2 regions of the Castellaniella sp. genome follow, and region 2 is predicted to be linked to the other one. Evidence: predicted binding sites of a transcription regulator. Region 2 holds the regulator's gene; the other holds the start of a gene.

Region 1 (4,212 bases), on a different contig from region 2:
TCCAGGCCGGGCATGCGTACATCCGATACCAGCACCGCCGGTGCCTGGGAGTCTTCGGCCGAGGATAAGTCCTCGATGGCTCGAACCAGCGCATGGCCGTCGGTAAAGCAGCGCACGGGCCAGCCTGATTTATCCAGGGCTTTTTCCAGCACCCAGCGCATGCCTGGCTCGTCATCCAGAATCCAGATTGATTTCATGGCCTGTCCAGGGGCAGCAAGAAACGAAACTCCGTGAGGCCGGGCTGTGAGTCGAATTCCAGTACACCGCCGTGCTGTTGCAAGCAAGCCTGGGCGAGGTTCAAGCCCAGCCCGCTGCCCTGTGCGCGCCCTGTCACCAGCGGATGGAAGACTTTGTCCTGCAAGGCCACAGGTACGCCAGGGCCATTGTCCATGACCCCCAGCAGCAAGCCCAGCCGGTGCTGACCCTGCAGCAGGACAGGTTGATGCAGGATGCGGGTGCGCAGCTGCAAAGTAGGCGCCTGCACGGCCTCTGCTTCAGTCAGGGCCTGGGCGGCATTGCGTACCACATTCAACAAAGCTTGCAGCAGACGATCCCGATCAGCCCAGATATCCGGCGCCGAAGCGTCGTAATCCCGGATCACGGTCAACTGCTGGCCGAATTCAAGCTCGATCAAAGCCAGGACACGTTCGCAGATTTCGTGAATATTGAACTGTATTGGCTCAAAATCCTGACGCTGCGGCGACACCAGACGAGTGACCAGATCGGCAAGGCGGTCTGCTTCCTCGATGATGACTCGGGTGTAATCATGCAAATCATCGCGTGTGAGCTCCATGTCCAACAGCTGGGCCGCCGCACGCAGGCCAGCCAGGGGATTGCGGACTTCATGGGCCAGATTGCGCAGGGTTTCGCGCTGGGCGGCCTGGTCAGCCAGGGCCTGCAGGCGGTCTTCATAACGCCCGCCTTGGTGGACGGGAATTTCCAACAACCAGGCCCAGGGGGGCGACGACAGTGGCGTCTTCAGGAAACTGGTCTGATCAGCCAAATATGGCGCCGCCGCCTGGCCATGCAATTGGCGGCGCGAAACCCCCAGCAAAGTCTCTGCCGCAGCATTGGCAAAACGAATCCGGCCGGACTCGTCCAGCAGCAAAACCGCTGTTTGCAGTATTTCGAAGCCGGACGGGTCCATGGGATAGGGTCAGAGCGCGTAATACATATCGAATTCAACCGGGTGCGGTGTTACCCGCAGACGATCGAGTTCGACGGCCTTCAGATCGAGATAGGCATCCAGCAAGTCATTGCTGAACACCCCGCCCCGGGTCAGGAACTCCCGATCCCGATCCAGCGCTTCCAGGGCCTGCTCCAGCGATGAGCAAACGGTCGGGATCTTGGCGTCTTCCTCGGGTGGCAGGTCATACAGGTTTTTATCTGCGGGATCGCCCGGATGGATTTTGTTCTGCACCCCATCCAGGCCGGCCATCATCAGTGCCGAAAATGCCAGATAGGGATTGGCCAAGGGGTCCGGGAAACGCGCTTCGACGCGCCGTGCCTTGGGGTTGCTGACGTAGGGAATGCGAATGGAGGCCGAGCGATTGCGCGCTGAATAGGCCAGTTTGACGGGGGCCTCGTAGTGCGGCACCAGACGCTTGTAGGAGTTCGTGCCTGGGTTCGTGATGGCATTCAAGGCGCGGGCATGATGAATAATGCCGCCGATGTAGTACAGCGCAAATTCGGACAGACCGCCATAGCCATTGCCGGCGAACAGGTTTTGGCCGTCCTTCCAGATGGACTGGTGTACGTGCATGCCCGAACCGTTATCCCCCACCACAGGCTTTGGCATGAAAGTCGCCGTCTTGCCGTAAACATGGGCGACGTTGCGAATCACGTACTTCATGATTTGAGTCCAGTCGGCACGCTGCACCAGCGTAGAGAACCGGGTGCCGATTTCCAGCTGGCCGCAGTTACCGACTTCGTGGTGATGGATTTCCACGGGCACGCCCATTTGTTCCATCAACAGGCACATCTCCGAGCGCATGTCGGCAAAAGAGTCAATCGGCGGCACTGGCACGTAGCCGCCCTTGATGGCTGGCCGGTAGCCCAGATTGGTGCCGTTGGCATCATCGGCATTGGACCAGGCCCCTTCGTTGGAATGGATTTTGACGAAACTGCCGGACATATCGGCCTTCCAACTGATGCCATCGAAGACGAAGAATTCTGGCTCTGGGCCAAAATAAGCGGTATCGCCCAGCCCGCTGGATTTCAGGTAAGCCTCGGCGCGGCGTGCCAGCGAGCGTGGGTCGCGGTCATACCCCTTGAGGTCAGAGGGTTCGACCACATCGCAGGTCAGAATCAGGGTGGACTCCTCGCGGAAAGGGTCCATGCGCGCTGAGGTCGCATCGGGAATCAGCACCATATCCGAGGCCTCGATGCCCTTCCAGCCGGGCAAGGATGACCCGTCGAAAGCCACGCCGGACTCCATCCGGTCCTCATCCACCTGGCTGGCAGGGACGGTCAGGTGGTGTTCCCGACCCAGGGTATCGGTAAAGCGAAAATCCACGAAGGTGACTTCGCGCTCGGCAATGAGCTGAATGACGTTTTCTGGGGTGGACATGAGGGCTCCTGCGCCAAAAATATATGAAAAGGTAGAAGCGGATTGGTGCTTGAGATCCGCTTTTTAAATTAAGCAAATTCCGTGCCAGATTCACAATCTGCCGTTAAGGTACAAATAAATCATATTTGCACCAAAATGGAACACATCCAGATTTGATATGCACCATTTTAGATTTTAATCCGCACCGAATTCGATCAGGCTAAAAATTCCATCTGCAAATCATTCAGGAACCGCCAGCCTTGGTCCGTGGCCTGGACACGATCCAGACCGGGCTTCAGTAAGCCTTTGTCGACGGCCCGACGCATGGCCGGCAAAAGCGTCATCAACGACAGCCCGGTGCGCTCGATGAACAGGCCGCCTTCTACGCCATGACGTAGCCTCAGGGCATTCAGCATGAACTCGAAGCCCAGGTCCTGGTGGTTCAATTCGCGTTGTTCGACGATGTGCTTGCCCGTGTGCTCTTGGGCCAGCCGCATCCAGGCATCAGGCATACGAGCCCTGGCCTGGCGGATGATGCGATTCTGGAAGGAAATCTTTGAATGTGCGCCTGGCCCTATGCCCAGGTAATCCCCAAATTGCCAATAGTTCAGATTATGCAGGCAGGCCTGACCTGGCTTGGCATAGGCGGAAACCTCGTAGCGATCCAGGCCTGCAGCCGCGGCAAGCTCGGCCACCCGGTCCTGCATGGTGGCGCTCAGTTCGTCGCCCGGCACAGGTGGCGGATATTTGGCAAATACCGTATTGGGCTCCAGCGTCAGGTGGTACAGCGACAAGTGCTCTGTCTGAAAAGCCAGGGCCTCGCGCAGGTCTTGCTCGCATTGAGCCAGGGTCTGCTCGGGCAGGGCAAACATCAGGTCCAGATTCACGCGCTCGACGGCCTGCTGGGCCATCTCGATGGCGGCACGCGCCTGGGCGGCATCATGGATGCGCCCCAATCGGCGCAGCTTATCGTCATTGAAGCTTTGGATGCCCAGGGAAATCCGGTTCACCCCTGCCTGGGCATAAGCCTGGAACCGCGCCGCCTCTGCGGTGCCTGGATTGGCTTCCAGCGTGATCTCCGCATCCGGCGGCAGACTGAGGGTCGCCCGCAGCAGGCTGATGATCTGGTCGACGGCATCCGCCGACAGCAAGCTGGGGGTGCCGCCCCCGAAAAAGACGGTCGATACTGGCCGTCCCCAGACATCCGGCAAGGCTTGTTCCAAATCCGCCTGCAGGGCCTGCAGATATGCCTGTTCGGGCAGCTCGCCACTGCGTTCGTGCGAATTGAAATCACAATAGGGACATTTATGCACACACCAAGGCACGTGCACATAGATAGACAGAGGAGGCAATGCAGCCAGGCCGGGCCGTCCCCTGACCCCGGGCTTGCCACCGGTATCGGGTTCGGGCTGCGGCACACGCACTAATTTTTTCACGGATCGGCCTTTTAATGCGTTGGCGCCGCATATTCGCTGCGCAACGCCTGCAGCAAAGCACGCAAGGCGCGCGCACGGTGACTCAGTTGATTTTTCTGCTCAAGCGGAAGTTCGGCGGCGGTCATGCCCAGATCGGGCAGATAGAAATAGGGATCATAACCAAAGCCATTGCTCCCCCGAGGCTGGTCCAGAATCTCGCCATCCCAGATACCTTCGACCACAATCGGG
Region 2 (4,212 bases):
TGCTGTGTGATCGCCAAGGGCCCTACGCCGATCCCGCCCGCGTGCATGCCATCAAACACCAAGGCGCCTATTTTCGGGTAGACGGCCCACTCACCGTTCCGCGACCGCCTCAGGGCCGTCCCGTTCTATTCCAGGCAGGCGCCTCACCACAAGGCCGGGCGCTTGCTGCACGGCACGCCGAAGCCATCTACGCTGTCGCCCACGACCTGCCTGCCGCCCAGGCCTATTATCGTGACATCAAACAACGCGTCAAAGCGGCGGGCAGATCCGAGCCAGTACCGATTTTGCCTGGCCTGGTGACTTATGTGGCATCCACCCAGGCAGAGGCACGCGCCAAACAACAGGCGCTGGACGCTCTGCTGCCTGTTCAGTCGTCGCTCAGGCAATTAGAAGGGTTTATTTTTCAGGACTGCCAGGGCTGGGCCTTGGATGCGCCTGTGCCGCCACTGCCTGCGCTAGAGGATTTCTCGGGCCCCAAAGGCCGCTATGCCACCATATTGCGCATCATCGAGACTGAACAACCCACATTGCGCCAACTGCTTGGACGGCTGGCCGCCGGGGGAGGCCACTGCACCGTCGTTGGCACCCCGGATCAGATCGCTGACCATATCGAGCACTGGTTTCTAAACGAGGGGGCAGACGGCTTCAATCTGATGCCCCCCTCGCTGCCAGGCAGCCTGGACGACTTCATTGAGCAGGTGATACCGATCCTGCAGGATCGCGGGCTTTTCAGGCGCGCATACCAAGGCCACACGCTACGCAGCCATCTTGGCCTTGGCTAGGAAGCAGGAAGCCCCCCAACCCGACAGCGCCTGATTACACCTGCGATTGCAGATAGTTCTGCAGGCCCAGCTGTTCGACCAGATCCAGTTGGGTCTCCAGCCAGTCTATGTGTTCCTCGGTATCGTTCAGGATCGTCAGAAAGAGATCGCGCGACGCATAATCCTGCACTGATTCGCAGTATTTCATGGCTTCCTTGACGGTGGCCTGAGCGGCGGTTTCCAGCTTCAGATCGCAAGACAGGATCTCCGGCACGGACTCACCGATCATCAGCTTATGCAAATCCTGGAGATTAGGCAGACCATCCAGGGTAAAGATGCGCTGAATCAGCATATCGGCATGTTTCATCTCGCCGATGGACTCGTCGTATTCGTGTTTGCCCAGTTTTTCGTAGCCCCAGTGATTCATCATGCGGGCATGCAGAAAATACTGGTTGATGGCGGAGAGCTCGTTTTTGAGCTGTTGGTTGAGGTATTGAATAACGGTCTTATCGCCCTTCATGATGTGCTCCTGGCTGACGCAGCCTACACCTATGCAGACTGTAAGCCATAAGGCTAGCAGGTAATCGGACAGATAGACAGGGATGCCCTGCTCATGAGATGAGCAGGGTCTGAAGCTGGCAGAAGGCCAAACGCATCAAGCGACGCGGCGAATCTCGGTGCTGGCCAGCATGGGGACTTGCACCACGTGATCAGGCTCGACTGCCGGCGGCATGGCATCGGCGGCATACTGCCCACCCGGTAGATAGTCGGTGGCAGTCTCGGCGCATTGGCCGCAACAGGTGGCGACCCCCAGTTGGGCCTGCAGGTCGCTGAGATCCTTTGCCCCTTGGGCAATGGCTTCCTGGACATGGCGTTCGCTGATCGCGTTGCATACACAAATATACATGCGAATCATTATTATCCTTTATTACGCCGATGACAAGCGTTTCTTGCGCAGGCTGGCCACCGGTATTCCCATGGCTTCACGATATTTGGCGACAGTGCGGCGGGCAATCACAAAGCCTTGCTCGGCCAGCAACGTGGTCAAACGCGCATCAGACCAGGGTTTTTCCGGCTGCTCGGCAGCCAGCAGGCGGCGCATCACCGCCTGAATCGCCTGGGCCGACGCATCCTCACCGGTATCGGTCTGGACACCTGTTGCAAAAAAATACTTCAGCTCGCAAATCCCCCAGGGGGTCTGGGCATATTTCAAGCGCGTCGCCCGGGAAATCGTAGACTCATGCAAACCCAGAACCTGAGCCACCTCGCGCAATACCAAGGGTCGCAGGGCAGCCTGCCCATGATCCAGAAAAGCCTGCTGGTGCACCGCGATACATTCGGCCACCCGCAAAATCGTATGCCGCCGCTGGCCCAGTTGCGCAATCAGCAAGCGCGCCTGCTGCAGAGACTCGCGCAGAACCGGCCCAGTGGTAGTGTCCTCCATCTGGGCCAATAAATCCGGATCGACGCGCACGCGCGGTTCCAGCGCCGGATTCAGGCTGGCCTGCCAGCCGCTGGCCGCATGATAAAAAAGGATATCCGGCACGATGTAAGCAGGTGCCTCGTCTGTCCAGGCACTGGCTGGGTGGGGATCAAGCCGCAGAATGGCCTGGCGGGCCAGTTCCAACTGATCCCGGTCGCAAGCCAGTGCTGCACAGAGCTTGGCCCAACGGCCAGCCGCCAGATCCTCCAGGTGCCGCGTCAACTGCAAGGCCGTCGCCAGCACGGCGGCAGGCCATTCGGCGGCCCGGGCACGCAGCTGCAAGCGCAGGCATTCGGACAGGCTGCGTGCACCGATTCCGGCGGGATCAAAAGACTGCAACAGCCGCAGGGCCGTCTGCCATTCTTCATCCTCAACACCCAGGCTGCTGGGTAAAACTGCCGTATAAGCAGCGGGATCAAAATCCAGCCGCCCATGTTCATCCAGATCGTCGATCAACAGAGTCACCAGGGCTTGATCCCGCGCCGAGGCCCGGGTCGTATGCAATTGCTGCAACAGATGATCGGCCAGACTCTGCGCGGCAGGCGATTCTGGCATATCATCCGTTACTGTCCGGCTCGTGGGCTGCGCCCAACGGTGCTCCAGCATTTCAGCTTGTGCCGATGCCGCCTCGGGTGGCGTTTCATCACGCTGCAACAAGGGGTTTTCCGTCAGAGCCCGGGCAATTTCCAAATCCAGTTCCTGGGTCGAACACTGCAGCAGGTTCAGCGCTTGACGCAGTTGCGGGGTCAGCACCAATTGCTGATGCTGCCCCAGCTCCAGGGACGCTTGCGTACGCATATTCACTTGACTGACACCATGACTCAGGACGCCTTCAAAACTCCCAGCCCTCAGGACTCCAGCTTGTTGCGCAAAACCCTGATGCGCTTGACCGCCGCAGCAAAACTCATGGCCACCGCCGTTGTGGTACTGGTGGTACTGGTCTGGTATGACCTGCTGAATCGCCTGCTGGCCTTTGGCAATGGTATTGATTATGCCGGAAACCATGTGGTGGGAACTGAAGCCACGGCCTTGCTGCAGCGCTATAACCCTTACTTCTGGTGGGCGCTGGTCGCCCTGGTCACCATCATGCTGGCCTGGCTGGTCTCGTTGGCCATCCGTCGCATCATGGCCCAAGCACGCCGCAAAACGGTAGACGACCATTCGTTTCAACAACTGGCCCAACAACTGTCGGCCCCCGCCCTGGATGTGCTGCTGTGGGCCTGGCAGCCCCAGGACGACCCCTTGCGCGTAGGCGACCTGCAGCTGGCCCAACAAGAGCTCAGCCGCGGGCGCTCTGCACGCCTGCAACAGGCCGCCTTGCAGCTGGCAACGCTGAAAAACGCCCGCGACCGCCAGCAAAACAGCCAATAGGAAAGCGGCGGCGCGGCAAGGATTATGATCTGTTAGTCTCAAGGCCAAGTGCCCCCTGATCGATCGTCGGGCACGATACAGGATACTGCCCTCATGACCGCACGCCCCTCCGACACCCCTTCGGCCCTGTCAGCCGATGACCGCAGCTGGACCCGACACGCCATCACCATCCTGGAGGCCGACGGCCGACGCTCGGCGGATACGCACCTGGTCAAGCCGGATTTCCCCGGCCTGGCCAGCATCGACATCTACTTCAAGGATGAAAGCACCCACCCCACCGGCAGCCTGAAACATCGGCTGGCGCGGTCGCTGTTCCTGTACGGCATCTGCAACGGACACATCCGCCGCCAGACCACTCTGGTCGAGGCCTCATCCGGATCAACTGCGGTTTCCGAAGCCTATTTCGCCCGCCTGCTGGGCCTGCCGTTTACAGCGGTCATGCCCAAGTCCACCAGCCAGCAGAAAATCCAGGCCATCGAATGCTTTGGCGGCCATTGCCACTTCGTGGATCACACCCACGAAATCTATGCCGTGGCGCAGGCCATCGCCGATAAAACCGGCGGCTATTACCTGGATCAGTTCACCCATGCCGAACGC

The links. Region 2 encodes sigma-54, which starts transcription at its own class of promoters, with help from an activator protein. Its sites were predicted from a motif close to TGGCANGNAANCTGCTTT; they were not measured.
Region 1: glnA (type I glutamate--ammonia ligase) is a predicted target of sigma-54. The motif match lies at 2,639-2,656, and genes of this name have one in related genera.

Annotation. Positions count from the first base shown of each region.
Region 1 is NZ_JAUCCU010000002.1:744,627-748,838, reverse strand. Features, by position in the region: gene ntrC (nitrogen regulation protein NR(I)) at 1-197, opposite strand, end outside; gene glnL (nitrogen regulation protein NR(II)) at 194-1,147, opposite strand; gene glnA (type I glutamate--ammonia ligase) at 1,157-2,569, opposite strand; gene hemW (radical SAM family heme chaperone HemW) at 2,764-3,966, opposite strand; partial or broken gene rdgB (RdgB/HAM1 family non-canonical purine NTP pyrophosphatase) at 3,996-4,212, opposite strand, start outside.
Region 2 is NZ_JAUCCU010000001.1:1,708,889-1,713,100, reverse strand. Features, by position in the region: gene VDP81_RS08280 (LLM class flavin-dependent oxidoreductase) at 1-782, shown strand, start outside; gene bfr (bacterioferritin) at 817-1,281, opposite strand; gene VDP81_RS08270 ((2Fe-2S)-binding protein) at 1,417-1,668, opposite strand; gene rpoN (RNA polymerase factor sigma-54) at 1,690-3,042, opposite strand; gene VDP81_RS08260 (hypothetical protein) at 3,049-3,615, shown strand; gene VDP81_RS08255 (PLP-dependent cysteine synthase family protein) at 3,709-4,212, shown strand, end outside.